DNA from 3 places in the Lysinibacillus sp. RS10 genome. Region 2 is predicted to be linked to each of the others. Evidence: predicted binding sites of a transcription regulator. Region 2 holds the regulator's gene; each other region holds the start of a gene.

Region 1 (11,367 bases), 1.3 Mb from region 2:
AAATAATTTTAAAGCCTTAGAGAATCAAGATTTTATCCGTGGTGCTTCAGTAGGCGCCACTGCACCAATCGTTCCTTATATTAAGCCAGAAAAATAAAGTAAAGAGACCAGATATCAAAGGTCTGATCGATCCCTAGATTATTCTAAAATAAATCTAGAGTGAAAATTTTACTGTTATAGTATGATAACGTTAAAGTTTATTCAGCATTTAGAAGATGATATTGAACTACGGAATGAGGAAAGTATCTTTTTCTTTTATCTGGCGTCTTATAATGCTAACGTATATGTTATTTCTGTAGGAATGTGATAAAAAAGTGTTAACGGCACTTCCCTTGATTTCTCAAAAATATTTAGCACAGCATCATCAAATTGTCTTTGTAGATTTATTGAGAACAAGTATAAAAAAGAGACCTTTCTGATTTTTGGAAAGGTCTCTTTTGTTCTCCATAAGTGTGTGCAACTTACTATTAACGGGTTCGATTCACAGGAAAAAACAAATACTAATTAGCCATACTAATCAGTATTTGTTTGCATGTTGATTACTTGGTATAGTAGCTTCCTTTAGAATGTTTACTTTCCAAGAAATTATGGTAGTACTATCTCTGACATTATTTTCTTGGATGTTTTTCAACATTGATTTAATGCTTTCTTCATCTTTAGAATGAAAGAAAGCATGATCAATTGTTGTTGGGTTTGAATATGGTTCATTAGGGCATTCAATTAGACCATCTGTGGTCAGAAATAAGCGGTTTTCCCCTTGTCTCAATTCTTTTATTCCCACACTGTAACAAGGTACTTCTTGTTCAAAAGTATTAACTTGTCCTATCCATTCATAGAATTGTCTTTGATTGATTTGGTATTGACCTAGTGCAGATAGTTCTGGATGAAATAAATAAAGAACACAATCCCCAACAGAAAACCACCAAATATATTTATCTTTTCTAACAACAATTAAACAAGCGGTTTCTCCTTTAACATTTCGACAAGTAGATAAGAATTCCTTAGATTGAAACATACATAATACCTTTTCTTCTAGCATCTTAAAAGTTTTTTGAGTTGTCGGCATAGACAATAAATGCCTTATATGAGATTTTTCATTTTCGAACAATGCTACTACTCTTTCGGCACTCTCTGCTGTGTTATGTGCATCTAAAACAATAACGAAATCCCAATCTTCTCTTTCGTTAAACCATACAAGGCATCCATCTTCGTTCTTATATTGTCCTGCATTCGAATTGCCGCCATATCGACCCACAATTATATGTTCTATATGCTGAATGTTTACTTGATCTACAAAGTTTTCTTGACTTCCAACCCAACTAAAATCTTTGAAGTGATCATTCATATTGATTGTTCTCTAAATATGTTTTAATACGATGACAAAGTTCAATAACATCATTGTTGTCACCCATAGGTGCATCTTCCCAATCGTAAACTTCCATCGGTCCCCAATGTTCTTTTGGTGTATTAGGATAACGAGCAACTAGGTGCATATGAAGATGCGGAACAGAATTTCCTGAAACAAGTGAGTAGATATGCTCTGCGTTTCCGGCTTCCTTTAGAGCTTTACTGACTCTAGCCATTATGACACCAAATGCTTTTGCTTCTTCTACTGTCATTTCAGCAAGCGTCGGTACGTGTCTTTTTAGGTCAATCATAATATGACCTAAATAGTTAGGTTTACCATTTCGATCAATGTGTCCTACATATACATATTCGTCTTCATAAATCATAACTCCAGAAGTTTCAATATTTCCAACGTGTTTATTGCAAATAAAACAGTCTTTCATATGAACGCCCCCCCTTTTTTTGGTAGTTATAGAATTATAATATAAAAAGCGTTACATTTGCGCAATTTTCTAAATATTTTTTCCTCCATGAAAAAACACCACCAAGTATGGTGATGTTATCTCAAATGAAATCAATTGGTATTATTTCTCTTCTTTTTTAACTGTTAAGACATGTGAAATGGCACCGTCTGTAGCAATATCTACTTTAAAGGAGCCGTTTGAATGGCGATCTGCTCGAGTAAGTGCTTGAACATCGAGAATCTCTTGCACACCTTTTTCTGTTTCGATGATTAGCTGTTCCTCATTGGTAGTCTTAACTACAGAGACGATACGGTGAGGATTCGCTTTTAATTCTGTTAACACTTTTAAGCCGCGTTTCGCACGACTTGTCATCTCTACTTCAGCTACATTCATTTTCTTCACAGCACCTCGTTGCGTCACAATGACAACATATTCAGTGTTATTTGGCTGCAAGATATTGACCCCGATTAAAGCTTCTCCCTCTTTTAGCGTAATTCCTTTAACACCGCCTGTTTTGACGCCTGTTACTGGTAGCTCCTCAATTGGGAAGCGAATCGCATAAGCTGTATCTGTCGTTAATAATAATTGCGCTTCATCTGTGAGGAAATCCGCAAAAATCATTTCATCTCCTGCTTTGACATTCATCGTTTTAATCGGCTTCGAATAACGAGTTACAGCATAATCTGCCAGAGGTGAACGTTTAATTTGTCCATCTTTCGTAGCTGTTAAAATATACGTATTGGCCTGTTCGAATGTCTCAAAACCATATACAGCAAGAATAGATTCGTCTTCTCCGGTCGGCACAATACTTGAAATATGCTGACCAAGATCCTTCCAACGAATATCTGGTAGCTCATGAACAGGCTGATAAATGTAATTGCCTCGATTTGTAAACAGCAGTAAGTGATGCTGCGTATTTAAGTTTTCTTCATATAATAAATAATCGGAATCTTTCATCGCAAAATCCTGGCCATTCGAGGCAGCGTGTGAGCGTGTAGATGTACGTTTAATATAGCCATCCTTTGTGACTGTAACAACGACTTCCTCACTTGGTACAAGAACATCTAATGTAATTTTGATTTCTTCAATTTCTCGTTCAATTTTCGAACGACGTGGCTCTGTAAAACGTTTTTTAATATCGAGCAATTCTTGTTTAATGACACGCACAAGCTTCGCTTCACTATTCAGAATGCCTTCAAGCTTGGCGATGAGTATATTTAACTCATCCTGTTCATGGCGAAGCTCTGTAATATCCGTATTCGTTAAACGGTATAATTGTAAGCTCACAATTGCCTCTGATTGCACTTCTGTAAAATCAAACTTCACCTGCAAGTTCGTTTTCGCATCTCGTTTATCGTTGGAAGAACGAATCGTTGCAATGACTTCATCTAAAATGGACAGCGCCTTAATTAAGCCATCAACAATATGTGAGCGATCTTTAGCTTTTTGCAAATCATAAATGGAGCGGTTCGTCACGACTTCCTTTTGGTGGGTAATATACGCGTCCAATAACAATGGCAATGTCATCATTGTCGGACGACGATTATGGATAGCAATCATATTAAAATTATAAGCTACTTGTAAGTCAGTTGTTTTGAATAAGTAATTTAAAATACCTTGTCCAGGTACATCTTTTTTCAGCTCAATCACAACGCGTAAGCCTGTACGATCTGATTCATCACGAATTTCCGCAATTCCTTCAAGTCGTTTATCCACACGCTGTTCATCAATTTTCTTTACAAGATTTGCTTTATTGACATCATACGGCAATTCTGTAATAACGATTTGCTCTTTGCCACCCTTGATTGGTTCAACAGCTGCTTGAGCACGCACAATGATTTTGCCGCGTCCTGTCTCATACGCTTTCTTAATGCCATCGACACCTTGGATGATACCACCTGTTGGGAAATCAGGTCCTTTGATGACGGTCATTAATTCATCAACCGTGGCATTCGGGTTATCTAAGCGCATTAGAACGCCGTCTAGCACTTCATCTAACGCGTGAGGCGGGATATCTGTTGCATAGCCGGCAGAAATACCTGTCGAGCCGTTAACTAGTAAATTAGGGAAACGCGCTGGTAAAACAGTTGGCTCCATATCTTGATCATCAAAGTTCGGCACAAATTCAACGGTGTTCTTGCCAATATCACGTAGCATCTCGGCTGCAATGGCAGAAAGTCTTGCCTCTGTATAACGCATCGCTGCAGGTGGGTCACCATCAACAGAACCATTATTACCATGCATTTCAATGAGCATATGACGTGCCTTCCAATCCTGACTCATACGTACCATCGCTTCATATACGGAGCTATCACCGTGTGGATGGTAGTTACCAATAACATTACCGACTGTTTTGGCTGATTTACGGAATGGTTTATCGTTCGTATTGCCCTCTGTAAACATCGCATATAAAATACGACGTTGTACAGGCTTAAGACCGTCACGTGCATCAGGCAACGCGCGGTCTTGAATAATATATTTACTATAGCGACCAAAGCGGTCACCCATTACTTCTTCTAAAGGTAAATCTTGAAACTTTTCCGTACTACTCATGCTTGGCCCTCCTCTTGTTGGATGAATTCATTGTCTAAAATATTAGAATCATCCTCCATACCGAAGTTGACATTGGCTTCGATCCATTTTCGGCGTGGTTCAACTTTGTCGCCCATTAATGTTGTGACACGTCTTTCAGCACGTGCACCATCTTCAATTGTTACGCGAATTAACGTCCGCGTTTCCGGGTTCATCGTCGTATCCCATAGCTGGTCAGCATTCATCTCTCCAAGACCTTTATAACGCTGTAATATGTAACCCTTTCCAACTTTTTTAATGGCTGTTTGTAAATCACTTTCGGTCCAAGCATATTCAATCACTTCTTTTTTACCAGTACCTTTTGACACTTTATAAAGCGGCGGTAATGCGATAAATACCTTTCCTGCTTCAATTAATGGTCGCATATAACGATAGAAGAACGTTAGTAGCAGCACTTGAATATGCGCTCCATCAGTATCCGCATCGGTCATAATCACGACTTTATCATAAGATGAGTCCTCAACAGAGAAATCTGTTCCAACGCCTGCACCAATGGCATGAATGATCGTTGAAATCTCTTCATTTTTCATAATGTCCTGAAGCTTCGCCTTTTCCGTATTAATAACTTTACCACGCAATGGTAAAATCGCTTGGAACGTACGATCTCGCCCTTGTTTAGCAGAACCTCCTGCAGAATCACCTTCGACTAAATACAGCTCGTTTTTTGCAGCATTTCGAGATTGTGCAGGTGTTAGTTTTCCAGAAAGAATCGTACTGCCTTTTTTGCTTTTCTTGCCATTTCGTGCATCTTCACGCGCTTTACGAGCCGCTTCACGTACTTGCTGTGCACGAATAGCTTTTCGCACAAGAGATGCAGACAATTCAGCGTTTTCTTCAAGTACATATAAAATTTGCTCTGAGACAACACTATCTACCGCCGAACGGGCCTCACTCGTCCCAAGCTTACCCTTCGTTTGGCCCTCGAATTGTAGTAAGTGCTCTGGAATGCGAACAGAAACAATCGCTGCTAAGCCCTCTCGAATGTCTGTCCCTTCAAGATTTTTATCTTTATCTTTTAACAGACCAATTTTCCGTGCATATTCATTAAAAACACGCGTTAACGCTGCTTTGGCACCCGTTTCATGTGTCCCGCCATCTCGCGTACGAACATTGTTAACGAATGAAAGAATTGTTTCTGAATAGCCGTCATTGTACTGGAAGGCGAACTCTACTTCAATTTCATCTTGAATCCCTTCCACATACTTTACAGGGTGAAGTACATCTTTCTCCTCATTCAAATACGCAACGAAAGCTTCAATGCCGTTCTCATAAAAGAAAACATCACCTTTGCCTTCCTCGCGTTCATCGATTAACTCAATTTTTAAGCCTTTTAATAAAAATGCTGACTCGCGTAAACGTTCTGCAAGCGTATCATAATTATATTTTGTCACAGAGAAAATCGTGTCATCCGGTAGAAAATGGACGTGTGTTCCTGTCTGTTTTGTTTGTCCGATTTCTTCAAGTGTCGTCACAGGATGTCCACCGTTTTCAAAACGTTGTCGATACTTTTTACCGTCGCGGTGAATCGTCACTTCTAAAAAGGAAGATAAAGCATTAACAACTGAAGAACCTACACCATGTAAGCCACCGCTCGTTTTATAGCCGCCTTGCCCGAATTTACCACCAGCGTGTAGGACGGTAAAGATAATTTCAGGAGTTGGTTTCCCCATCTTATGCATCCCAGTGGGCATTCCACGGCCGAAGTCTCGAACGCTAATACTTTGGTCTTTATGAATAGTGACGATGATATGAGAACCAAAGCCAGCCAGTGCTTCATCCACCGCATTATCTACGATTTCATATACAAGGTGATGAAGTCCACGGCCATCTGTAGAACCGATATACATGCCAGGTCGCTTTCGTACCGCTTCTAATCCTTCTAATACTTGAATGGCGTCATCATTATAGACGCTTGGTGACTGTTTATTCGCCAAATATTTCCCCTCCAAAAAAACAAACGCATGTTCTATTTATGTTCTCTTCCTAATAATAATAGCATTTCCTGTCAATAGCTAGTGGCAGGTCCAAAAAAATTTTAAAAATCCTTCACAACTTTTACTTTTTTATAGAATCATTTGCCATTATTGCTTCAGCTGTCCTATTTCCTTGACGCAAGGCAATAAGTTATAGTTGCAGAAATACTGATGATTAATTGCTAACTGTCAACCGCATTATGGTTTTAATATCTTCATACAGAAGCTTTTCAATACCCACTGTAAAATATTCAGGCATGTTAATAAAAATGTACTTCTTCCATTCCGCGAAATTAAAGATAGACTTCTATTCTACCAAAGGAACGGGTGAATGACAAAATTGCCATTTTACCTATATTTTAAGTAAGACGCTCGGGCTGATGGAAATACTCATGTCAAAAAGCCTAACTTATGTTCGATAAACCGATAGAAATCTTTAAAATATATTTATCTTTTGTATTGAATTCAAGATACACTAGGAAATCTCCTTCATTGCATTGTAGATTAAAGAGAAAAAGTGTAAAATACTTGTTACATATTATTAGTACCAAGTTATAAATGAAAGGAGTCCAGCTATGCTAAATGGACTTATTATTTTATGTGCTTATCTAATCGGCTCTATACCTTCGGGATTATGGATAGGCAAAATTTTTTATAAAACAGATATTCGTGAACATGGTAGTGGGAATTTAGGGGCGACGAATACATTCCGTATTTTAGGAAAAAAAGCAGGAATAGTTGTCACAATTATGGATGTTTTAAAAGGAACAGCTGCAGTATTACTCGTATCTCTTCCTGTTTTTTCTGAAGTATCCATTCACGCATTAATTCTTGGACTTATAGCGGTTGTTGGTCATATGTTCCCTGTCTTTGCGAGTTTCCGCGGAGGGAAAGCTGTGGCAACATCAGCAGGAGTTCTCTTAGGCTATTCATGGCCTCTATTTGTTTTACTATTTATTACTTTTTTCGTTACATTAAAACTAACGAAAATTGTCAGCTTAACTTCCATGATTGCCGCTTTAGTAGCACTAATTTATTCAATCGTATATTATTTTGTTACAGGTGATATTGCGTTAGGTTTTTTAGTAGCATGTTTATGTAGCTTTATCATTTATCGTCACCGAGCAAATATTGTCCGCATTAAAAATGGGACAGAGCCTAAGGTGAAATGGCTGTAACGAAGAGAGGAGCATTCTATTGAATATTGCACTAACAGATGAAGCCCTACAATGGTTTAAACGAGAGATGGAAGTAGAATCCGGAGATACTATTCGTTTTTATGCAAGATATGGTGGTTCCAGTCCCTTTCACGAAGGCTTTTCACTTGGAATGACTCGTGAAGAACCAATCGAAATTGGTGTAAAGACAATTCTTGACGATGTTACCTACTACATCGATGAAAAAGATTTATGGTTTTTCAATGATCACAATTTACATGTAGATGTGGATACTACAATAGATGAATTAAAGTATGAGTATCGCAAGTAAAGCAGTGTTTCCTTCGTTTATACGAGGGAAATACTGCTTTTCTTTTTTCCAATGATTTATTTGAATTCAATTCCAACCTTGGTTTATCTCTTCTGAAAGTTGTACATTCTAGAGGTAATGAAATGCAAACTTGAGGAGGAGAAAAATGTCAATTTCTAAAGCTTCGAATACCTCCCAATCAAATTCAAACAATGACCTACTGTATAGCTCCCTTTCTCAAAATATGAAGGTGATTAAACATACACTTGGGAATAGTAATGATATTATCATACGAGAAATTACGATTGGTAAAGCTGAAAAAAATACAAAAACAAGTGAAATTACAATTGGTAAAGCTGAAAAACATGCGATGGTGATGATCAGTATTGACGGGTTATGCGATAAAACAACCATTTCTGATTCTGTGATTGATAAGCTGATGCAAGAAGTTGAAGAAGCTCCTAACCCCGACGTAGAGAATATAAAACAATATGTAAAAGAAACTTGTTTAACAGTCGGCGATGTCAATGAAGTTTCGAATTTCTCAACACTTTACAATTCTATTTTGAATGGAGATACAGTCATCCTATTAGATGGTGTTTCGGCAGGCATCGTGACAAGTACAAAAAGCGCAAAAGATAGAGCTATTACTGATCCATCAACAGAATCGGTTATTAGAGGTCCGCGCGAGTCCTTTACAGAAACATTACGTACCAACACCGCCCTAATCCGTCGAAAAATTAAAAGTCCAAATCTTTGGATAAAGTCTCGTGTTATTGGTGAGGTCACTAAAACAGATGTTGCGGTTATGTATTTAAACGGCATTGCCAATGACAAAATAGTAGCAGAGGTTCTTGCGCGATTAGATCGTATTAATATTGACGGAATCTTGGAAGGTGGCTATATCGAAGATTTTATTCAAGATTCTAAATTCACTATATTCCCAACTGTCTATAATTCTGAACGACCTGATGTCATTGCGGGAGAACTATTAGATGGTAAAATTGCTATTTTAGTGGACGGTACACCCTTTGTGTTAATTGTACCTGCTCTTTTTACGTCCTTTTTACACTCTGCTGAAGATTACTATCAGCATTGGATCATTAGTTCTTTAGTACGCATATTAAGATTTTTTGGTATTAGCCTTGCATTAGTAGCACCTTCACTCTATGTGGCCATCACAACTTTCCATCAAGAAATGCTACCAACACCGATGCTCATCAGTATCGCATCTCAACGAGAAGGAGTCCCCTTCCCTGCAGTTGTCGAAGCACTTATGATGGAGCTTGCCTTTGAGATATTACGAGAAGCGGGTCTTCGAATGCCAAGGACTATTGGTCCAGCGGTGTCTATTGTAGGAACTTTAGTCATCGGTCAAGCCGCTGTAGAAGCAGGGATTGTCTCGGCTGTAATGGTCATTATTGTAGCATTAACAGCGATTTGTAGTTTCTTGTTCCCCGCTTATGGCTTATCGAATACCATTCGTCTTTTACGTTTCCCATTAATGATATTAGCAGCGGTGTTAGGCTTATTCGGCGTGATGTTTGGGATGATGATGATCATTATTCACTTATGCAGCATACGAACTTTTGGTGTTCCTTATTTAAGTCCATTTGGGCCATTAATCTTAAAGGATCAAAAAGATGCCTTAGTCTTGTTTCCTCGTAGAGCCCTATTAACTCGACCACGTTTAATTAGTCAAAAAAACAATGTTAGAGGGCATAATTTTTTTAGTGTTAAAAAAAGGAATTAACAATGTACAAGCGAGGAATGGACCATGTCAAAATTTAAAACGATATGCTTACTTTTGATGGTTACTTTATTTTTAAGTGGTTGCTGGAGTAAACGTGAACTCAATGAATTAGCAATTGTCTCTGCACTAGGAATAGATAAAGTAGACGATGAATTTGAAGTCACTGTTCAAATTGTGGTTCCTGGTGAAATTTCATCAAAAGCCCCTTCTAGCGGTCGATCACCTGTTATTACCAATTACGCAAAGGGCAAAACGATCTTCGAGGCTATTCGAAAAATGACAACATTATCGACTAGGAAGATTTATTTTGCCCATACACAAGTAGTTATTCTTGGGGACGAATTAGCGAAAGAAGGAATTAGTGAGGCATTAGATTTAATCTCTAGAGATCATGAATTCAGAAATGATTTCAATGTTATTATCGCTCACGAGGCAACTGCAAAAGAAGTCTTAAATATATTAACACCTATTGAAAAAGTGCCTGCCAATAAATTGATCAATTCACTTAATACATCTGAAAAAGCTTGGGGTTCAACGATTTCCATTAATATTGATGAATTAGTAAGTACTTTAAGTAGTCCTGAAACAAGTCCAATCCTTTCTGCCATTGAAATAAAAGGAGATGCGACATTAGGAATGGGTGCAACCAATGTTGATAAAGTAAAAACGCCAGTGGTATTAAAGTATGCCGGATTAGCAGTATTCAAAGAAGATAAATACATTGGGCTTTTAACAGAAGAAGAAAGTAAAAGCGTAAGTTTTTTAAGTGACAAAATAAAAAGTACGATTGAAATTATTGCTTGTCCTAAGGGAGGTACATTAGCAGCAGAAATTACGAAATCAAAGACAAAAATAAAGGGTAAGTTTGAAAATGGTACGCCAAAAATTGATGTTCGTATAGATGTTGAGCAAAATGTCGGAGAAGTTGAATGTACTATTAACCTAACCTCCCCTAAGTGGATTGATTACGTAAATAAAAAAACAGAAGAAGTGATCCAACAACAAATCGAAAAAACAATCAGTACAGTTCAGCAAACTTATCGAGCTGATATTTTTGGGTTTGGTGAGGAACTACACCGGACAGATCCAAAAAAATGGAAAAAAAACAAAGATGACTGGCCAACCATATTCCAAGAGCTACCGGTTAACGTTGAAGTAAATGTCAAAACAAAAGGACTAGGAACAATGCAAAATTCCTTATTGAATAAGAAAAAGAAGGAATAAGCTATGACAATAACAATTTTCATACTCATTATTTCAATTGTTATTGCCTTTGCTTTTATTCCAAAACTTAAAAAAAATAACGAAACGAAAACAATTGTTATTTTTTCGATTTTTTTATTGATCGGTACTGCAATAAATATAAGCATTGCTTTAAATCTCAAAATTCCAAGCCCAATAGACTTGATTACCTTTATCTTTACTCCAATTAAAGATTTCATTGTCTCACTGTCAAAATAAAAGAAGTAACTAAAAAAAGAAGGGGTAATTCATGATGGAAAAAGAAATCATTAGTTCAAGACAATTTACAATCATTACTCTTCTTTTTTCAATTGGTACAGCCATTTTAATTATCCCTTCAAGTGTAACAAGTGCAGCAAAGCAAGATGCATGGATCGCAACTATTATCGGTGTCGGTTTAAGTTTACTCTTAGTGAAGCTACTCGTTTCTTTAGGAAATCAGACCCCCACACTTACATTTATAGAAGCGAATGAAAAAATACTGGGTCGTTTTTTCGGAAAACTGACCGCAATGGGTTTTATCCTTCTT
Region 2 (11,367 bases):
ATCCCTATCTTCGGATCAGATAATGTTCCATCTAAATCAAATAAAACAACGCTATATTTCTTCATCACAAGCTCTCTCCTTATAAAAAAATTACTTTATCAAATTGATTGATATACTGTTGAACCAAAATCATGAATATCTTTGATGTAATTAAAGCCTTCTGGTGAACCAAAGCTATTAAATCCTCGAACTGCCACAATATTTTCTTTTGGAATTACCAGTACTGCTACGCTTGTATAACCAAGTAATTGAAAACTTCCTTGAGGTAATATCGGGCTTAACTCTGTAATCCCCTCCCTCTGTTGAGGCTGAATAAACCAGAAAAATCCATTAGTTGGAGAGTGCTTAAGTTTAGAATTAGGGGATTGAATTGTCGTTGATAGCTGTACGATTTCCTCAGGTATAATTTGTTTTCCATTTATTTTCCCTTTGTTCAGATGAACTTGCCCCCATTTAGCTAGCTCTCTTAATGAACTATACATATTCATTTTGCTGCCATCGCATATATCACTTTCATACCAAAATGGACTATCATTATGAATTACTTCTATATGCTGTTCGTTTTTTTCACTGAACCAATTTGTTTCAGTAAAAGACAATGTCTGAAATACTTGCTCATCCACAATTTCTGCAATAGTTTTTCCAGTAACTTCAAAAATGACTTTGGCAAGTAGTTCTACATTGATATCTCGATATGCCCAGTTATAGCCTGCTTTATATTCCTTAATTATTTTTCCATTTTGCCAATGTAAACCGTGTGTATGTGTGAGTAGATGTCTTATTGAAACGTCTCCAAAAAACTCTTCATTCCCCAAATAATCACTTAGTTTATCATCAATCGATGCAATGTAGTTATGATAAATCGCATATGCCACAGCAAAACCAACGTAAGCTTTACGAACAGAAGCAAGATGAAAAAGAGTATGTGGCCCAACATTTTTTGCTCCTTTTTGTTGTCCTTGCACACCAAAATATTCTTCTAGTACAGTTTGACCATGCTTAATAATAATAACTCCGCCACCTGTACAATCTAATTCTGAGAAAGTTTTCTTTACTTGTGTAAGTATAGCTTGTGGATTCATTTAAATCCCCCTCAACCTTTCTAGTTCGGTGCCTATTCTTATCATTGTATATCAAATGGAAATTAATACTAGATATGTTTTTTGATTATCAGAACCTTTTATTACCAAAAACGTTATTATTTTGGCTGATCACTAAAAGTTGCTGATTATTTTTAAGGAGGGATTGTGTGGATACTCGATTTACTTATAAGCATTTCGTAGATGGAAATGCGTTTTCACTTCTTGACCCGATTTTTGAAGCTACCCTACTTTTTGCTGTTTTACTACTCATTATTGTCATTATAAAAAAAGTATCTATTTGGTTTTGTTTACTTTTTGCAAGCCTCTCAGTAATTGTCACAGGTCAGCTCCTTTGGTTTAGTGGCATTATTGTTGATGAGCTAAATCTAGGAGGAAGTAACAAGGGCTTTTACTGTTTTGTCGTTATGCTTCTCATTCATTGTGCAGCTGTTTGGATTTCTTTAGTGAAGTCCTCTAAACATGAAAAAATACCGCAGTACTCAGAGGAGATTTAACCTACTGAGTATTGCGGTATTTTATAAATTATAGTGCTTTTACCTTCGCTACAACATTGTCTACTGTGAATCCGTATTTTTCCATTACTAATTCACCTGGTGCAGAAGCGCCGAACTTGTCGATTGCAAGAACGTCTCCTTCGAAACCAGTGTATTTATGCCAGCCGAATGATGCACCCATTTCGATCGCAAGACGTTTTGTTACAGCTTTAGGAAGAACAGATTCTTTGTATGCTGCATCTTGTTTTTCAAAGCGATCCATAGAAGGCATTGAAACTACTGCCACATCCATACCTTCTGCTTTTAATGCTTTTTGTGCTTCCACTGCAAGTGAAACCTCAGAGCCTGTTGCAATTAAAATGGCATCTGCCACTTCTTTTGTAGCAGGAGACACTGTATAAGCACCTTTAGTAACACCTTCACGTACTGTATCAATCGATGCGTCAAGCACAGGTAAGTTTTGACGAGATAATACTAAAACTGTTGGTGTTTTTTCTGAAGCTACTGCTAGCTCCCATGCAACTGCTGATTCATTTGCATCAGCTGGACGAACAACAGATAAATTTGGCATTGCGCGTAAAGATGCAAGGTGTTCGATTGGTTCATGTGTTGGACCATCTTCCCCTACAGCAATTGAGTCATGTGTAAATACATAAGTAACAGGAAGACCCATTAATGCAGAAAGACGTACTGCTGGACGAACGTAGTCAGAGAATACGAAGAATGTACCACCGAATACATTAAGACCACCATGAAGTGCCATACCGTTCATAGCTGCACCCATTGCAAATTCACGTACACCGAACCAAATATTACGGCCAGCATAATCGTCTGCAGAGAAATCTCCAGCGCCTTTCATTCTTGTTTTATTTGAGCCAGCAAGGTCAGCTGAACCACCGAAGAATGATGGTGTTTTCTTCGCAATTGCATTGATTGCCTCTCCTGAAGAAGAACGAGTAGCTACTGATTTACCTGCTTCATATACTGGTAATTCTGAAGCGAAATCCTCTGGTAATTGACCATTCATTGCTTTTTCAAATTGTGCTGCTAATTCTGGGAACTCTTGCTTATATGCTTCGAATTTAGCATTCCAAGCTTCTTCTGGTTGTGCCCCTTGAAGCTCTGCAGCTGTAGTAAATGTATCATATACTTCAGTTGGAATTTGGAATGGTTCATGTGCCCATTCATATGTTGCTTTTGTTAATACAGTCTCATCTTTACCTAATGGTGCACCGTGAGAATCTGCTTTACCTGATTTGTTAGGTGAACCGAAACCAATGACAGTTTTTACTTCGATAAGTGTTGGCTTGCCAGTTGATTTCTTAGCTTCCTCGATAGCTGTGTTAATCGCTTCAACATCTGTACCATCAGCAACTTTTAAATAGTTCCAACCATAAGATTCAAAACGTTTTTGCACGTTTTCTGAGAATGACTTTTCTAAGTCACCATCTAAAGAAATATCATTAGAATCGTAAAGCACGATTAATTTTTCAAGCTTTAAGTGACCTGCTAAAGAGATAGCCTCAGCTGCCACACCTTCCATTAAATCGCCATCGCCACAAAGTGCGAATGTATAGTGATCAACGATGTCATGTCCTGATTTATTGTAAGTAGCTGCTAAATGACGTTCAGCCATTGCCATTCCAACTGTCATAGCAATACCTTGACCTAGAGGACCTGTTGTTGCCTCTACCCCAACAGTATGACCATATTCAGGATGTCCTGGAGTTAATGAATCCCATTGACGGAAGTTTTGAATTTCTTCCATTGGTAAGCCGTAGCCACCAAGATGAAGTAGGCTATATAGAAGCATAGAGCCATGACCTGCAGAAAGTACAAAACGATCGCGGTTATACCATTTTGGATTTGCCGGATTATGGCGAAGTTGTTTTGTCCAAAGCGTATAAGCCATTGGCGCAGCCCCCATCGGTAAACCTGGGTGACCTGAGTTTGCTTTTTCAATTGCATCGATTGACAAAGTTCGGATAGCATTAATCGCTAGTTGATCCGCATGTTGAGTCATTATGTTGTGACATCCTTTCTCGTCCTATATATTGTTCTTTTACAGTTTAGTCAACATTGCTTCAGAAAACAATGTTTTTGTTATACTATTTACGTTTTATAACATACTTTATCTTTATTCAGTTGAAAAATACAGCCTAATTATAAAATAATATTTATTTAAATATAATATTTTCACAGATGTGGACCGTATAAGGCTAACTGAATAAAGATAATGCCTCCGGCGGATGTCACGGATTTTGAAAGGAGTTATTATAAGGATGTTAGCCTAAAACCTTCGCATCCTGCGAAAACGGCTAACTGACCTGCATCGTGCAGGCCTAAGCACAATCCAAAATCAGGACGCAATTACGCTGAGGCGTAATTGATCTAAATGTGACACATTAATTTAGAAATTTATTTTTTTTCGCTTGTTTTACCTTCTCTGGTGTTACATCATTACCTTCTGGATCTACCACTTTTACATTTTCAATTGTATCACGCATCGTTGCTCTAAATGTATCTAGATACTCCTTGCGAAGCGCTGTTTGTTCCTTAGCTTCTGACTCTGTTAATTGTCCACTTTTAGCCTTGGCAGAAAGTTCATTGATTCGGTTAATTTTTTCTTTTGATAACATAGTTACACACCTTTCAATACATATCTTAATGAATATGGTATGCAAAGTATAGCATGGATTCCCTTAAAATGCAGTTATACCAACCTTTTTAGTGACCTTCAATATTTACAATAAATGCCACACAATACATGACTTTGTGAAGTTAGAAGTGTAAACTAATATTAAAGGTTTATTAAGTATGCTTGGGGGAAAAATGAAATGTTTATCAAAACGAAAAGACTATTAATAAGAGAATTTGAGGTTCAAGATTGGCAAGCTGTCTATGAATATACTTCAGATATAAATGTGATGAAATATATTCCGGAGGGCGTTTTTAATGAGGAGAAAGCCAGAAAGTTTGTTTCAGAAAATAGCGGGCAAAAAGCAAAATACTTCCCTATTATTTTACTAAGCGAAAATATTGTTATTGGTCATATTGTTTTCCATCAATGTTTTGGTGACCATACGTATGAAATTGGTTGGGTATTGAATCCGAACTATTACAATAATGGATACGCCTCTGAAGCCGCAAGAACTGTACTGGACTATGGATTCAAAGAAATGAAACTTCATAGAATTATTGCAACATGCCAGCCAGAAAATATCCCATCGTATCGAGTGATGGAGAAAATCGGCATGAGACGCGAAGGTTATTTTAAAAAATGTATTCCCCACGGAGATGAGTGGTGGGATGAATATTATTATGCTGTATTAGATGAAGAATGGGCATAACCAATTCTTTTTACTTTTGTTAATAGATCGTAGGAAACGCTATTAGTTGAAATAAAAATAGCGAGAAGTAGTCAAGAGCTACTTCTTTTTTCAAAATCTAAATGTCCAATACATTGGACGTTTTACATTAATTTTCATATAATAAATTAACCAACACTTTAGACAAAAGGAGGTATAAGTCTGAAGAATATAATAAAAGCACTAAGAAAAAAATTAGGATTAACGCAAGAAGCCCTTGCAAGAGAATGTGGGGTTGTCAGACAAACTATCAATTGTATTGAAAATGATAAGTATGACCCAACGCTTGAATTAGCCTTTAAAATTGCTAAAGCTCTAAATAGAAAAGTTGATGAGGTGTTTATATATGAGTAAATTCCATCTTGAGTATATGATAACAATGAAAGATTTTGTAAAGGAGAGTGCTGCGATATTACGAAAAAATACGAATGAGGTTACGTTACCTGTTTCAAAAGAAGATCAAGATACATTAATTTGTATGCTTAAGTATTTAAAAAATAGCCAAGATCCGGATATTTCAAAAAAATATAAATTACGTTCAGGAGTTGGCTTATCTGCCAATCAAATTGGTCTGAATAAACGAATGTTTACTGCACTTTATAAAGATGGAGATAAACATCATGAATATATGTTAATTAACCCAAAAATCGTTAGTCACTCTTTAAACATGATTTATTTACCTGAGGGGGAAGGTTGTCTTTCGGTCAATAGAAACGTTAATGGCTTTGTTCCAAGATATGAAAGAATTAAAGTTAAAGCATATGACATACACGGGCAAGAAGCCATTTATCATTTCAATGGATACGGTTCCATCTTAATGCAACACGAAATAGATCATTTAAATGGTATCATGTTTTATGACAGAATAAATAAAGAAAATCCATTTAAACTACCAGACAATGTTATTATTGAGAGTTTGTATTAATTAAGAAAAGACTAGTAGAGCAATTTTACCCGAAATAACGGTCAGTACGATTAACTGACCGTTATTGGGCCAACAAAACGTTGGTCCCCTAGCGTCGCCACAAGATGAGGCTTCCTATCAGCAGGATGACGAAACTCCTAATGATTGAAGTTTCATTTTATTTACCCGTCAAACTTTCTTGGTGTTCCCTATATCTCCGATGTACAGTAGCTTTACTTACATCAAAGCCTAGACCTTTTAGTGTCATGGCGATTTCATCAAAGGTGAAGCCTCGATTACGTAGCTTGATAATCTCTTCTACAGGCACATCCTTACGTTCTTGACCATTTGGATTTCCCCGATTAGATAAATTGTTTTCAGGACGATAGCCATTTTCAACGGCACGACGCATACCACGACGTATTTTAGCATTATGGATTCTGCGCTGGTACTCCTCTACGATCGCTAAAATCTCTAGTAGCATCGTATCCATTTCATTTAATTGTACAGGGCCCTCGTCTCGTATAGAAAAAACATCCGTTTCAGTTTTTTGTAATAAATGCAATACTGCCATTCTAGCATTTCCACGTCCTAAACGTGTTTCATCCTGTACAAATAATGCTTTAACTTCTTTTTCTTTTATAAAGTCGAGCATTTCAAGTAAGCCCTCACGTTCCACATCATAGCCACTATGCTTATCCATAAAAACGTGCTTCACTTCGTAGCCCTGCTCTTTAGCATAGCGCATCAACTCCTCCTGTTGACGCTCAAGCGAGGAACTTTGTGTCTCTTTTTCTGTACTTACACGGCAATAGACAACAGCCGATTGTTGTTTATTTATCATTGTTCATTTCTCGCAATTTCAATTGAATTTATGGGCATGGACTGGTCACCCACTACTGGAATCACTAGGGATTTACCTGCAATAATATCAACGTTCGATAATTCATTTTCTACTTTCACAAGCTTAATCCAATCATCCGTTTTCATTTTACCAGAGTATTGTTCAGCTAACGACCATAAACTATCACCATGTTCGATTTCAATTTCAGCGTAAGTAACATCGCCTGGATCTGTTATAAAAAGGTATGCTGCAAATAGTAGACATGCCCCTAATAAAGTAGTAATATGTGGATTTTTCTTTAACCAGTTCATCATCATAACCCCTTTTAGAATGTTTGTTCGGAATGTATGTTCTTATAATAATGCGAACAAACGTTTTTGTCAAACACTTTTCGAACCTATGTTTGCTTAAGTGTTCGCATTCTGTTATACTACTAATAAGTAGAATGATTAGAAAAAAAGAGGTGAGCAATCATGAAAAAAGTTTCGAAAAGACAAGAAGCCATATTAGAGTTCATCAAAGAAGAAGTACGCACAAAGGGGTATCCACCATCTGTACGTGAGATTGGTGAAGCAGTTGGACTTGCTTCAAGCTCAACAGTTCATGGACATTTAGCTCGTTTAGAACAAAAGGGCTTCATTCGTCGAGACCCAACTAAACCACGCGCTATTGAAATCCTAGAGCCAGAGGATTCTATTCAAAAGCAACAAGTTGTACATGTCCCACTTGTTGGGAAGGTTACAGCAGGTTCTCCAATCACTGCTATTGAAAATATCGATGAATACTTCCCACTTCCAGATATTTATGGTACAAGCGAAGATGAGTTATTTATGCTAGAAATTATGGGTGAATCCATGATTGAAGCTGGCATCTTAGACGGTGATTTAGTCATAGTTAAACAAAGAGCAACAGCTAATAATGGTGATATTGTCGTAGCCATGACTGAAGAGGATGAAGCAACTGTAAAGCGTTTCTTCAAGGAAAAAAACCATTTTCGTTTACAGCCTGAAAACGCAACAATGGAGCCGATTATCGTAGACCAAGTTTCTATTTTGGGGCAAGTTGTTGGTCTCTATCGTCGTGTACATTAAAAGTATCTCAATATTAAAGTAGAAAAAGAGGATATTATGTTCGCATATACCTCTTTTTCTTAATTTAAGGCTAGAGAATTAAGCAAGATGAGAACGAGTACACGCATTTAGTCCAGTCCTTTTGGAAAAAATCAAAATACGAAAACGTGTTGCTAGTATTAGCACTAAATGAAGATGTCGAAGGAGACTTTTCGGACATCTTTTTTCTTTTGAGCATAACTTTGCTTAAAAGAAAAAAGAATCCACTTTAGAATGGATTCCTTGTAAGCATCGAAACGTCGAACTAGCAGTTTTAAGTTATCAAGTCTTATGCCTCTACTTTGAATTTCAAACTTGCCTTTACAAATGCAGTAAACAATTTCTTCGATCCTTCATCTCCTACAATGGCTAGCTCTTCAGGATGCCACTGTACGCCCAGACAAAATGGTAAATCTTCGTGTACTACCGCTTCAACGATACCATCACTTGATTTTGCTACTACTTTCATTTTTTCCGCAACTACATTTACAGCCTGATGATGAAATGAATTGACAGCAATTTGCGCTTCCTCAATAATCGTTTTTAATAGTGTATCAGGTGTAACATGAACATAATGTGTAGCAACGCCTCGAGCCGCTTGTTGTTTGTGCTTTAATAATTTACTACTGTGATATTCGCTATCAATATCCTGATAGACCGTACCTCCTAGCGCGACATTTAGTATTTGCATCCCTCGACAGATGCCAAAAATCGGCATTTGGCGAATAAAGGCCGCTTCAATTAAGGCAAGCTCCACTGAATCCCTTTCTGGATGAACTTTCCCTAATTTCGGTGTAGGTTCTGCACCAAAGAGGAATGGATGTACATCATAGCCACCCGATAATAATAATCCATCCGTTAACGATAAAATTTGTGCTACATCCTCTTCTACGCCAAGCGGAATTATCAATGGAATTCCACCAGCTTCAATGACACTTTTGCTGTAGGCGGCATTTAATCTAGAAGACAAATCATCTTCCACAAAGGCCGTTATACCGATAACTGGTTTCACTTTATCCCCTCCATGATCCACAAGATTTACGACTTACCAACATTCAAAATACCAATTCATCAACGCGTTTCCATAAAAATAGACAACGATAGCTGCTAGCGCAATAGATGGTCCAAATGGTATAGGCGTTTTTCTTCCCTGCCCGCGGACCTTTAACACCACTATTCCAACAATCATTCCAATCACAGCTGATACAAATAGTGTCAGAAGTGTATGTATTGTGCCGAGTACAAGACCGAGTAAGAAGAATAATTTAATATCGCCACCGCCCATACCACCTTTTGATAAAGCAGCAATACTATATAGTATGCAAAATCCTACTACAGCACCAACTATACTATCCCACCACGGAGACAATGGCGATATCAAGCGTCCAATAATGAGTAATGGTAAAAAGAATAGGAGTATTTTATCAGGAATAAGCATATACGCAAAATCCGATACAACAATAATTACTAATAATGAAATCAATACTAGTGCTACGAAAAATTCTGCACTAAAGCCTAATTTCCAATAAGCCAAGGCAAATAATATGCCTGTTATAAGTTCCATCAGTGGATAAATCCCAGAAATTTTTTGACCACAGCTACGGCATTTCCCACCTAAAAACACATAAGACAACACAGGTATCAAATCAAGCACAGTCAACTTTCTCTTACAATGAATACAATGCGAAGGTGGACGGAGAATTGACCCTTTTATTGGTATTCGTAAGCCCACTACATTAAAAAATGAGCCAAGTACGAAGCCAAAAAGTAAAACGATAATTGTATAAGCCATTTCCATCTTTATGTCCTCCTATACCAATAGACGCCCATACATTTCAAGTATGCGCGCCATTTAAATTATTGTGATTCTTCAAAATAGAACGTCGTTACCTGTTTTTCCTGTTCTCCTAGTATGCTAAAGTTAATTATATCAGATTTCATCACACGCTTTACGTCATATTTTTAGAATTTTTAAAAAATATATTTCTAGCAATTTAAGATTTGAAGATTTAATCACAATCATAATGAAAATAGCCTATTAGAAAATACTTCTAACAGGCTTTTTCAAACGATCTCTATTATTTTTTCAACAATCGCCCCGACAGTAGCAACCCAATTCCACCAACCGTCATAAACAGTATTGCTCTAATTAGTAAATCGAGGGCCGACAAATCGAAGAATATAAGTTTTACAAAAGCAACAATTAAGATGATAAAACCAGTTAGGCGTAATGCTCGTAAATGACGACCTGAGCTAAGCCATAGCGCAACGCTTGCTGTAAGGAATAATGTAATTGTTGAGAACACAATACTTAGCTTCCAATCAAGTATCCCATTATATGCAAGCTGGAATATTAGCCCCTTAACAGCTATCATCGTAAGCACAACGCCTGCACTTACAATTGGGTCCAAAAGTTTCTCTAGTTGCACTTGATAGATTTGATAAATACGCCCCTTCTTTAGTAAATCGACAATAATTACTACGATAACCGCAATATACACGATTCTTGTCACTATATTTAACCACGCTACACCTTGCATATTGTATGGTATAGCTACAAGCATTAGTGTAAAGAGAAGGAAAAATACACTAAGAGCAGGTGTTAATGCACGCCCTTTATATTTTATTGGTACTAGAAGCGATCCGACAAATAATAAAGCGGTTATCATACACATCAGATGCGGAATATTACTAACATCCGCAAAATACGTTGCATCAATCTTTCCGATATAAGCTAAGAAATAACTAGTTGTTATTACAGCTAAAATATCAATCACATACATATCCTTCATGAACTGTTCAAATACAGTCAATATCTCTTTTGGACGTCTCGCATATAGATAAATAATCAGGAGATAAATTCCAGGCATCACCAAACTCGCATGATTTATGCTGAAAAATGGTGCCGGCTCATGAATACTAAAGTTTATGGCAAGTACAATCATAAATAAGAATGAGCCGACAACCTTCATGATACTTGCTCGTAAACGTAAACTCATCATAACACCTGCAAAGACGATGAACGGGATCAATATGTGATCCACTTTCCCTGGTAAATTCATAACTAGTAGCGTATTAAATAGTGTAATAAATGCGAGTGTTATGGCACTATCAAATGCCTCCTGCCATTTTTGCTTATAGCCATAACCCGCTAAAATTGCAAATAAACTGACTATTACGAGTAACAGTGCTTCTCCATATTCAATTGGTGTAATAATAAAATTCATGAGCAATAAACTAAATAAACCAAGGCTAAATTGCATACCAACATGAATATATTTCCATATAGACGCTACATTATATAAACGACACCAACTAGTGTTAAAAATAACTAGCACAACAAGCAAACCTATTGCAAAAACAACTTGATTGTCATTATTCATAAATGTTTCTATACTGATCGCTAGCACAGAGAAAAAGGTTGCGATATAGAGTGCACACTTCTGCTTGTGTTGATGAATGACAAATTGCAACATCGTAAACAGGACAATCACATAGATTAATATAATAACAGGACTAAAATCCATATATTCTAGTAAATAAGG
Region 3 (11,367 bases), 560 kb from region 2:
ATCTCATACAAAAGGGAATCATTTAAATAGTCATAAAATAGCCCTTTTTACGGTAAAATATGTTACTAATTCCCTCTGGATGTAAATCATGCATCATGTCATAATCAACTAAATAAATGTTTAGAATAATATTGGAGTGGGTAGATGATATTTAAGAGACAAGAGGGTTTTCGATTTAAATTCGATGAACCTATTAAAATGACTTTTGCGATTTATGAAAATGGAAAAGTGAATCAAACACAAACGGCAATGGCTGACCTGCTCGATATTAGTCCAAGAGGTATGAAAATGTTTACTGAGGTGGATTTAGGTGTCAATCCTCCTCCTTTGGATTTACGCTTTGTTCTTGATACAATAGAGGTGCGAGCTTATGGAGAAATTATTTGGAGTCGTCCTTTTGGCAATGGCAAGCAGTACGGCGTGAATTTCAATAACCAAGGTTCGGTTGAAGATTTAATTGTTGATGAATTGAAGTCTCGCCGAAGAAAAGAAGCGGATGAGGCAAAACTAAATAACGTTAACTCATAAAGAGAAACTGGCTAAAAAAAAATTTGTGAAAAAAAGAATTATTTTAGAGGAATTTCTCACACTTGTGTAGAAATATAAAGTATAGCAGTTATAAAGGAGGAGTTTACATGTTAAACTTTAACATTCGTGGTGAAAATATTGAGGTAACGCCAGCTATTCGAGAGTATGTTGAGAACAAAATCGAGAAAGTTGAGCGCTATTTTAACGAAGATGTTAACGCCAATGCTAACGTAAATTTAAAGGTTTATAATGACAAGCAAACTAAAGTGGAAGTAACAATTCCAATGAAGAATTTAACTCTTCGTGCAGAAGAGCGTCATAATGATATGTATGCTGCGATTGACTTAATCGTTGATAAATTAGAACGTCAAATTCGTAAGCATAAAACAAAGGTAAACCGTAAATTCCGTGAGCGCGAAGGTGCAGGCCTTTATTTTGCTGCTACTCAAGCAGTAGCTGATGTATCGACAGAGGAAGATGAATATTCTATTGTTCGTACAAAGCAATTCGATCTAAAACCGATGGATCAAGAAGAAGCTGTATTACAAATGAATATGCTTGGGCATGATTTCTATATCTTTACAGACGCAGAATCGAACGGCACAAATATTGTCTACAAACGCAGAGACGGTAAATATGGCTTAATCGAAACAACTTAAACTTCATATGTACAAAGGCTCTCGCCATAGCGGGAGCCTTTTTTATGACTTTATCGTTATAGCTAGTGACACTGTTTGCATGAAACTGTTACACAATGGTAAAATGAACTTTGAGACTATATAGGAAGTGAAAAAATTCATGGTAAACCTATTAAATAAATTATTTGATTTCAATAAACGTGAGTTAAAAAAATTAGAAAAAATCGCTGACCAGGTTGAGGGATTCGCTTCTCAAATGGAACAGCTTTCAGATGATCAATTACAAGCGAAAACAGAAGAATTTAAAAAACGTTATGCCGACGGAGAGAAATTAGAGTCAATTCGTGCGGAAGCTTTTGCCGTTTGTCGAGAAGGTTCAAAGCGTGTGTTAGAGATGTACCCATTCCGTGTACAAATTATGGGTGCTGCTGCACTAGATGAAGGTAATATTTCGGAGATGAAAACCGGGGAAGGTAAAACGTTAACGGCTACAATGGCTGTTTACTTGAATGCCATTACTGGTAAAGGTGTACATGTTGTAACAGTCAACGAGTATTTAGCGAGTCGTGATGCTGAAGAAATGGGGCATCTGTATAATTTCTTAGGCTTATCAGTTGGTTTAAACTTGAACAGCCTGTCAAAAGAAGAAAAACGTGCCGCCTATGAAGCTGATATTACGTATAGTACAAACAATGAGCTAGGCTTTGACTATTTACGTGATAATATGGTGCTTTATAAAGAAGAACGTGTACAACGTCCGCTGCATTATGCCGTAATCGATGAGGTTGACTCGATTTTAATTGATGAAGCGCGTACGCCATTAATTATTTCGGGTCAGGCTGGGAAATCAGCGCAGCTTTATAAACAGTCTAATGCGTTTTGTCGTATGTTAAGTGCGGAAACGGATTACACATATGAAGAGTCAACAAAAGGTGTTACGTTAACAGATGCCGGTGTTGAAAAAGCGGAGAAGGCATTTGGTATTGATAACCTATTTGATTTAACGCATGTACGTTTAAACCATGCTATTAACCAATCGTTAAAGGCACACGTAAGTATGCATAATGATGTTGATTATGTTGTGCAAGATGGAGAAATTGTTATTGTTGACGGCTTTACGGGTCGTTTAATGAAAGGTCGTCGCTACTCGGATGGACTACATCAGGCGATTGAGGCTAAAGAGGGCGTAGAGATTCAAAATGAATCGATGACAATGGCGACAGTTACATTCCAAAACTATTTCCGTATGTATCAAAAGCTTTCAGGTATGACAGGTACAGCGAAAACAGAGGAAGAGGAATTCCGTAATATTTATAATATGAGTGTTGTGGCGATTCCGACGAATAAGCCGATTGCTCGTGATGACCGTCCAGACTTAATTTTTGCTTCAATGGAAGGAAAATATAAAGCGGTGGCGGCAGATATTGCAGAGCGCCATAAAGCAGGACAACCTGTTCTTGTTGGTACTGTTGCAATTGAAACGTCTGAAATCATTTCGAATTTATTGGATAAACATAAAATTCCACATAATGTCCTGAACGCGAAAAACCATGAGCGTGAAGCCGAAATTATTGCTAATGCTGGTACGAAGGGCGCCGTAACAATCGCTACGAACATGGCTGGTCGTGGTACGGACATTAAGCCTGGCGAAGGTGTAATGGAGATTGGTGGTTTAGCGGTAATTGGTACGGAGCGTCATGAATCTCGTCGTATCGATAATCAGCTGCGTGGTCGTTCTGGTCGTCAAGGGAATCCAGGGGTTACGCAATTCTATCTGTCACTTGAAGATGAATTAATGCGTCGTTTTGGCTCTGATAATATGAAGTCTATGATGATGCGTTTAGGTATGGATGATTCGCAGCCGCTACAATCAAAAGTTGTTTCAAGAGCCGTAGAATCAGCTCAAAAACGTGTTGAAGGAAATAACTTCGATGCTCGTAAACGTTTATTACAATATGATGATGTGTTACGTCAGCAACGTGAAATTATTTATAAAGAGCGTTATGACGTATTAGAAACAGATAATATGCGTGTCCTTGTTGAGTCTATGATTCAAGAAACAATCGACAATGTTGTTGCATTGTATACGCAAGGCGAGCAAAAGGATTGGAACTTAAAAGCCATTGATGACTTTGTCGGTGCAAATCTTCTAGGTGAAGATGATCAGACGGTGGAAGATTTCCAAGGCAAATCTGCTGAAGAAATTAACCGAATGATTTCTGACGCTGTTCATGCGCGTTATAATGAAAAAGAGGCAGAGCTTACACCAGAGCGTATGCGTGAATTTGAAAAGGTTATTTTATTGCGTTCAATTGATACGAAGTGGACTGATCATATTGATGCCATGGATCAGCTACGTCAAGGTATCCATCTTCGTGCATATGGTCAAAATGACCCGCTTCGTGAGTATCAACAAGAGGGCTTTGCTATGTTTGAGGATATGGTCGATTCCATTCGCGAAGATGTAGCGAAATATGCGATGAAGGCAGAAATTCGAAGTAACTTAGAGCGTGAGGAAGTTGCAAAAGGTCAAGCTGTTAATCCGAAAGAGGATGGATCTCCAGCACCGAAAAAGCAACCTGTTCGTAAGGCTGAAAATGTTGGACGTAATGATTTATGTCCATGTGGAAGTGGGAAGAAATTCAAAAACTGCCATGGTGCAGGTCAATAAGTTTACGATTACGAAGAAGATCATTTTAACTATACGTTAAAATGGTCTTTTTTTTGAGTACCCGAAACTTGGTGGTGAAAGGTCACTACAAGTTTGGTGGTCAGCTGGCCGAAAGGGATGGATTTTTGCGTAAGCTTTACATTGCGCCTTGCAAGTCCTCTTTATGTTTTGGCAAAGAGCCTTTTCTATTTTTTGTTTTATTAATAGATAATTCTGAAAAAAGATACATAATACTACAACAATAGGTAAATAGTTCAATGAAAAGGGTAACGTTTATAACTTTTTTCTAATTTATTATAAAAGTATAAATAGTATGAAAGTTTTATTGTGTGAAATCGGTGTAGACTTACTTTCTTTGAATAAAGGGGGTGATTTATGTTTGGAAATAAAAATTCTAGAGCATTGGAGTATACCAATATCTCTATTAATATACTCCTCTTCACTGGAAAATATAAATTTTAGGAGGATTAAAATGCATAGTGATGACATTATGAGTGGTGAAACGATGTTGTATATGCCGGAGTATGATGCCTTTGGAAACTTGTGTACACGTGTGATAGAAAGGGATTATCAATATATTTCAAAATTAGCACCGACAAAATTAATGGATTATAATCTACGCTATTTTGGTTCAAGCTTAAGAGGAGCTTTCGATGGCTCGAAAATGATACTTGGAAAACTGAATAAAAATCCAATAGTTGTTCATGAACGAAGCAATATTGTATGGTTTCCAAGTAAATCTCCTCTACATCCTGAATGTATATGGTTTGCGGTCCAGCATATTGAGGACTTTCAAGTTGTGGATAAAAAGAGTACAAAAGTATATTTTATGAACGGCAAGGACATTATTGTGGATTTAAGTTTCAGAGCATTTGAAAACAGAATTCAAAGAGCATTTTTACTTAAGTATAAATTAGAGAAACGAACAAATCACTTACTAGGACAACATGATCGAGTTAAAGTATATCAACGCATGGCAACCCGAAGTGCTGTATTTGAGGATAAAGCTTAAGGCGAATGATTGTCGTCCATTTAGCTATGTAAATTATGCTGTCATGTTAAAAAAGTATGTTTTCCGACGTAAAAACGTTATAATAAAAAAATACGGGGCTTACAAAAATTAGAGATATGAGCATTTTGAATGCATCTCGAGAACGATGAGAACTTAGCCATTGCGATTAAAGCATATACCGATCCTTACGTTAACTCATCATGATTTTAGTAAAAAAAAGATTTACAAGATTGCCCCATTAAAAATGTTCGGAGGATTTAACAATGATTGAATTAGCAGATGTACGTAACGCGTTAGACACTTCAGCCAAAAAATTGGCGGATTTCAGGAGGTCTCTTTGACTTAGAAAACAAAGAGGCACGCATTCAGGAATTAGATGAAATGATGCTTGAGCCAGGTTTCTGGGATGATCAACAAGGCGCACAAGTAATCATTAATGAGAGTAATGGCTTAAAGGCAATTGCTAATGAGTATAAAGATTTAGTAGAAACACATGAGAACTTAGATATGACGCTAGAGCTATTGAGAGAAGAGCCTGATGAAGAATTGCAGGAAGAGCTGGGCACAGAATTAGTAGAATTCCAGCAGAAAATGGGCGATTTTGAGCTGCAATTACTATTAAGTGGTCCATACGATCAAAACAATGCGATTTTAGAGTTGCACCCAGGAGCTGGTGGTACGGAATCTCAGGATTGGGGCTCAATGCTTCTGCGTATGTACACACGCTGGGCAGAAAAACGTGGCTTTAAAGTTGAAACAGTTGATTATCTTCCTGGCGATGAAGCAGGTATTAAATCTGTAACATTGTCTATTAAGGGGCATAATGCTTACGGCTATTTACAAGCAGAGAAAGGTGTTCATCGTTTAGTACGTATTTCACCGTTTGACTCTTCGGGCCGTCGTCATACATCATTCGTTTCTTGTGATGTTATGCCTGAATTCGATGACAATATTGAAATTGATGTTCGCACGGAGGATTTAAAAATTGATACGTATCGTGCAACAGGAGCAGGTGGTCAGCATATTAATACGACAGATTCAGCTGTTCGTATTACGCACATTCCAACTGGTACTGTCGTACAATGTCAGGCAGAACGTTCACAAATTAAAAACCGTGAAAAAGCCATGACGATGTTAAAAGGGAAGCTCTATCAATTAGAGATTGAAAAGCAGCAGGCACAGCTAGATGAAATCCGTGGTGAACAGAAGGAAATCGGCTGGGGCTCACAAATTCGTTCATATGTATTCCACCCATATTCAATGGTGAAGGATCATCGTACAAATGAGGAAACAGGTAATGTAGGAGCGGTGATGGATGGTGATTTAGATCCATTCATTAATGCATACTTACGTTCAAAAATCGGGTAATGAAGGCCCCTCAGAGGCACAGTAAAATTGTGCTCCTGAGGGGGTTTTTTGGTTCTGCTAGATTAGCTACGGTTGGTCGTCCTATCAAAAAGGTGGATGATACGGAGTGTCTTGACTAATTTGCTTACGCTCATTCATGTAATGCTTATAAAGCATCGATGCATTGACAAATTGCTTGCTAATAGAAGCATATTGAACGGGCAGTTCAATTTGTCGATCGTTTTTCAGTGTGACGATACAGCCCATTTTACTCGGGACAATATTCGAAATGGCATGGAGTCCAATCCAAATATTGTGGATGGAGTTTGGTGAATAAGTCGGCAAAAAAATACATGGGTAACCATAATCAAAAGTAACAACGATGGGAAGTTTATGTTGATTGCCGAAGAAGCGTTTGGCGGAATGTTTTGCTGCCTCATAGGTTGTTCCTAGTGAAATACAAGATTTTCGTAATACATGCAATGGCTTCCTTGTAACGATCAGTTCATTATGCTTGTCGATTACCCGAGTGAAAATTTTAGAGTTGTACTGAATTGGTTCTAGTAAGTAGGTGTTGAAAGACATTAAATATCCATTGACATAATTTGCTGACATATATGTAGCGCCTCCTTTTCTATTTATTATTGAAGTGTAAAACACAAAATTAAATTCAGAAAATATAGATAAAAGGTAAAAACAATTGGTATAACAAGCAATTGCTTAGAGAATTTGCATGAAATGGCATGAGATTAATAGTAAATCGAAGTGAATTTCAGTTCTTAAGCATTGCTTTTTAATTTCAATTTTCATATAATTTAGAAAAGGATCGAGGTGAGGTCGTTGGATAAATATTATCCGTATACAGATTTTCTAAAAGCCGTTGGTCAGACAAAGAAAGTAAGTGAGGCAGAGAGATTATTAAACGAGATTTATTTAGATTTATTTATAAATCATATCCAGCGTATGTATCGTGAAGAGCAGCTCATGGTTCTGATAGATAGAGCACTCGATGAAAAAGATGAAAAGGCATTTCATCTATACGCAACTGAACTAAAAGCGTTACACCAAGTAACAAGTGAATAATATGACGAGCCCGCTCTCCATTTAATGGAGGGCGGGATTTTTTTTGCTACTTTCTTTGAAAGATTGGTGATTTGGGGTGCCTTGAACTCGTCGAAATCTCATATGGCTTGAGTGGATCTAGCATTAAGCCGAGTGGAATCTTCAAGGGAACGAGCGATTCTTCGGCGAACCCGATCAAAACTGTGGCCAAGCGGAGCCGATGTTGCGGTAACCCGATCAGAACTACGGCGAAGCGGAGCATATCTTCCGACAACCTGCTCATATCTCCAGTCAACCCTATCAGTTTTTCAGCCTACCCGAGCTTTCGCCTCCTTATCTGCTCGAATCTCCCAGGACTTGAGGAGTCTAACATCAAACGATGGAAATCTCCTCTAGGCTAATACATTTCCATCCGCCCATCTCGATTAGTTAACATTTGGAAAGGGTAATCTATTAACAGGAACGCCAAGTTTACAGATAGCACTTTAGTAGCTATAAGGAATTTCACTTTTTATTTCTCGGAATGGTCGAATGTCTGAAGAGGCTGTCATTATGCACTTCGGTACATATGTTCTATAAGTATCCATCTCATTGTAGCAAACGAAAAAATATTTACAAACATTCGTTCGTTAAATGTTCGAAATTTTAATAGTGCTATGCTAAAATATATGTATCAAATTGGTAGGAAAGGACGGGGACATGTGTGCAAACATTTGATTTACAAGCGCCATATACACCTGGTGGAGATCAGCCACAGGCAATTGCGGAATTAGTGGAGGGTGTACGTGCCGGTAAACGTCATCAAACGTTGCTCGGTGCAACAGGAACAGGAAAAACGTTTACGATTTCTAATGTCATTAAACAGGTAAAAAAACCGACACTTATTATGGCACACAATAAAACTTTAGCGGGTCAATTATATAGTGAGTTTAAAGAGTTCTTCCCTAATAATGCCGTTGAATACTTTGTTAGCTACTATGATTACTTTCAGCCAGAGGCATATGTACCGCAGACGGATACTTATATCGAGAAAGATTCAAGCATTAATGATGAAATTGATAAGTTGCGTCACTCTGCAACATCTTCATTATTCGAGCGTGATGATGTCATTATTATTGCATCCGTGTCCTGTATATATGGTCTAGGTTCTCCAGAAGAATATCGTGAAATGGTCGTATCAGTACGTACTGGAATGGAAATTGAACGTAATCAGTTGCTTCGAAAACTGGTCGATGTACAGTATGAACGTAATGATGTGAGTTTTACACGTGGGACGTTTCGGGTACGTGGCGATGTAGTGGAAATATTCCCTGCATCTCGTGATGAGCATTGTATCCGCGTGGAGTTTTTCGGGGACGAGATCGATCGAATTCGCGAGGTGGATGCGTTAACTGGTGAAATACTAGCGGATCGTGATCATGTAGCTATTTTCCCAGCATCTCACTTCGTTACACGAGAAGAAAAAATGCTAAAGGCCATTGAAAATATTGAAAAAGAGTTGGAGGAGCGTTTAACTCTATTACGTGCAGAGGATAAATTATTAGAGGCACAGCGTTTAGAGCAACGTACTCGCTACGATTTAGAAATGATGCGTGAAATGGGCTTTTGCTCAGGTATCGAAAACTACTCGCGTCATTTAACATTGCGTGAAGCGGGGGCAACTCCATATACGCTACTTGACTATTTCCCTGAGGATTTTTTACTTGTTGTCGATGAAAGTCACGTTACTTTACCACAAGTTCGAGGGATGTATAACGGTGACCAAGCACGTAAAGGTGTGCTAGTTGAGCATGGGTTCCGTTTGCCATCAGCACTAGATAACCGCCCTTTACGTTTTGAAGAATTTGAGAAACATATACATCAAGCTATTTATGTATCAGCAACACCAGGCCCGTATGAGCTTGAGCATACTCCGGAAATGGCGCAGCAAATTATTCGTCCAACAGGGCTGCTTGATCCACAAATTGACGTACGTCCTATTGAAGGGCAAATTGATGATTTAATCGATGAAATTCAAGGTCGTATTGCCCGTAATGAACGAGTCCTAGTTACAACATTGACGAAAAAAATGTCAGAGGATTTATCGGCTTATTTGAAAGAAATGGGCTTAAAGGTGGAGTACTTGCATTCAGAGATTAAGACGCTAGAGCGAATTGAAATTATTCGCGAGCTGCGTAAAGGTACTTACGATGTTCTAATCGGCATTAACTTATTGCGAGAAGGGCTAGATATTCCTGAGGTTTCTCTTGTGGCGATTTTAGATGCTGACAAGGAAGGATTTTTACGTTCAGAGCGTTCATTAATACAAACGATTGGACGTGCTGCTCGTAATGCTAATGGTCATGTCATTATGTACGCAAATAATATGACGGATTCGATGAAAAAGGCGATTGAAGAAACAAAGCGTCGTCGAACACTGCAAATGGCGTATAACGAAGAGCATGGCATTAAACCGAAAACGATTGTTAAGAAAATTCCTGATGTTATTCGTGCGACACAGGTTGCAGAGGAAGAAGAATCCTATGTAGCGAAGGCAACAAAAGGTAAGAAGCTGACGAAGGCGGAAAGAGATCAGTTACTTGCTACTCTAGAAGTTGAAATGAAGGAAGCAGCAAAAGCACTCGATTTCGAACGTGCTGCTGAGCTGCGCGATACAATATTTGAATTGAAGTTAGAAGGGTGAATGGCTTGTGAAAAATACTGAAATAGTCGTGCAAGGCGCACGAGCTCATAATTTAAAAAATATCAATGTCACAATTCCACGCGATCAATTAGTCGTGCTAACGGGTTTATCGGGCTCCGGGAAATCATCATTAGCGTTTGATACGATTTATGCCGAGGGGCAACGTCGTTATGTAGAATCCCTTTCAGCCTATGCCCGTCAATTCCTTGGTCAAATGGATAAACCAGATGTCGATGCGATAGAGGGATTATCTCCTGCAATTTCAATCGATCAAAAAACGACGAGCCGTAACCCGCGTTCTACAGTTGGGACAGTAACGGAAATCTATGATTATTTACGTTTGCTCTATGCGCGTATTGGTAAGCCTATTTGTCCGAATCATGGTGTTGAAATAACTTCCCAAACGATTGAGCAGATGGTCGATCGTTTATTAACTTATCCAGAAAGAACGAAAATGCAATTGCTTGCTCCAATGGTGTCAGGGCGTAAAGGAACGCACGTAAAGTTACTGGAAGATTTAAAAAAGCAGGGCTTCGTTCGAGTACGTATTGACGATGAGCTACGTGATTTAGATGATGCGATTGAACTTGATAAAAACAAAAAGCATTCAATAGAAGTAGTCATCGATCGTGTTGTAATGAAGGAAGGTGTCGCGGCACGTCTTAGTGATTCCTTAGAGACAGCATTACGTTTGGCAGATGGGCGTGTACTTGTCGATGTGATGGAGCATGAGGAATTATTATTTAGTGAGCATCATGCTTGTCCATTATGTGGTTTTTCAATCGGTGAGTTAGAGCCTCGCATGTTTTCATTTAATAGTCCATTTGGAGCTTGTCCTAGCTGTGATGGTTTAGGATCAACACAAGAGGTAGATCTTGATTTGGTAGTACCAGATTGGGACCGTTCTTTATTAGAGCATGCACTAGCACCGTGGGAACCAACAAGCTCACAATATTATCCACAGTTATTAAAGGCGGTATGTGATCATTATGATATCCCAATGGATGTACCTGTAAAGGATCTTCCGAAAGAAAAGATGGATAAAATTTTATATGGTTCTGGTAAAGATAAAATCCATTTCCATTATGAAAATGAGTTTGGCAATGTACGAGATCAAATGATTGAATTTGAAGGTGTTGTGCGTAATGTGGAGCGTCGTTTTAAGGAGACCACTTCTGATTACGTGCGTGAACAAATGGAAAAATATATGGCGCAGCAAGCATGTCCATCTTGTAAAGGTTATCGTTTAAAGCCGGAAACTTTAGCTGTGAAAATTGCAGAAAAGCATATTGGCGAAGTTACGCAGTATTCGATTCAGGAAGCAGATACATTTTTCAAGGATCTGAATTTATCAGAAAAGGATATGAAAATTGCTCGACTTGTCTTACGCGAAATTGAAGAACGATTAGGCTTCCTCGTAAACGTA

What was found. Region 2 encodes LexA, which represses DNA repair genes until DNA is damaged. Its sites were predicted from a motif close to CGAACATATGTTCG; they were not measured.
Region 1: a site for LexA is predicted at 6,358-6,371, ahead of parE (DNA topoisomerase IV subunit B). Genes of this name have one in related genera too.
Region 3: a site for LexA is predicted at 7,874-7,887, ahead of uvrB (excinuclease ABC subunit UvrB). Genes of this name have one in related genera too.

Annotation. Positions count from the first base shown of each region.
Region 1 covers NZ_CP167122.1:2,309,255-2,320,621, reverse strand. The annotation lists gene ACB089_RS11890 (sigma factor regulator N-terminal domain-containing protein) at 1-97, shown strand, start outside; gene ACB089_RS11885 (protein phosphatase 2C domain-containing protein) at 518-1,345, opposite strand; gene ACB089_RS11880 (HIT family protein) at 1,338-1,790, opposite strand; gene parC (DNA topoisomerase IV subunit A) at 1,932-4,364, opposite strand; gene parE (DNA topoisomerase IV subunit B) at 4,361-6,337, opposite strand; gene plsY (glycerol-3-phosphate 1-O-acyltransferase PlsY) at 6,952-7,554, shown strand; gene ACB089_RS11860 (HesB/YadR/YfhF family protein) at 7,574-7,864, shown strand; gene ACB089_RS11855 (spore germination protein) at 8,010-9,596, shown strand; gene ACB089_RS11850 (Ger(x)C family spore germination protein) at 9,621-10,820, shown strand; gene ACB089_RS11845 (hypothetical protein) at 10,824-11,057, shown strand; gene ACB089_RS11840 (endospore germination permease) at 11,092-11,367, shown strand, end outside.
Region 2 covers NZ_CP167122.1:3,611,246-3,622,612, forward strand. The annotation lists partial or broken gene ACB089_RS18455 (HAD family hydrolase) at 1-65, opposite strand, end outside; gene ACB089_RS18460 (serine hydrolase domain-containing protein) at 99-1,082, opposite strand; gene ACB089_RS18465 (hypothetical protein) at 1,250-1,597, shown strand; gene tkt (transketolase) at 1,626-3,620, opposite strand; gene ACB089_RS18475 (DUF896 domain-containing protein) at 4,003-4,236, opposite strand; gene ACB089_RS18480 (GNAT family N-acetyltransferase) at 4,435-4,947, shown strand; gene ACB089_RS18485 (helix-turn-helix transcriptional regulator) at 5,128-5,319, shown strand; gene def (peptide deformylase) at 5,312-5,890, shown strand; gene ACB089_RS18495 (recombinase family protein) at 6,048-6,713, opposite strand; gene ACB089_RS18500 (LysM peptidoglycan-binding domain-containing protein) at 6,710-7,024, opposite strand; gene lexA (transcriptional repressor LexA) at 7,187-7,804, shown strand; gene ACB089_RS18510 (gamma-glutamyl-gamma-aminobutyrate hydrolase family protein) at 8,112-8,834, opposite strand; gene ACB089_RS18515 (prepilin peptidase) at 8,868-9,620, opposite strand; gene ACB089_RS18520 (DUF2339 domain-containing protein) at 9,901-11,367, opposite strand, start outside.
Region 3 covers NZ_CP167122.1:4,172,615-4,183,981, reverse strand. The annotation lists gene ACB089_RS21185 (PilZ domain-containing protein) at 145-528, shown strand; gene hpf (ribosome hibernation-promoting factor, HPF/YfiA family) at 636-1,187, shown strand; gene secA (preprotein translocase subunit SecA) at 1,327-3,837, shown strand; gene ACB089_RS21170 (competence protein ComK) at 4,310-4,849, shown strand; one part of gene prfB (peptide chain release factor 2) at 5,113-5,187, shown strand; one part of gene prfB (peptide chain release factor 2) at 5,189-6,217, shown strand; gene ACB089_RS21160 (competence protein ComK) at 6,302-6,811, opposite strand; gene ACB089_RS21155 (IDEAL domain-containing protein) at 7,037-7,279, shown strand; gene uvrB (excinuclease ABC subunit UvrB) at 7,962-9,941, shown strand; gene uvrA (excinuclease ABC subunit UvrA) at 9,949-11,367, shown strand, end outside.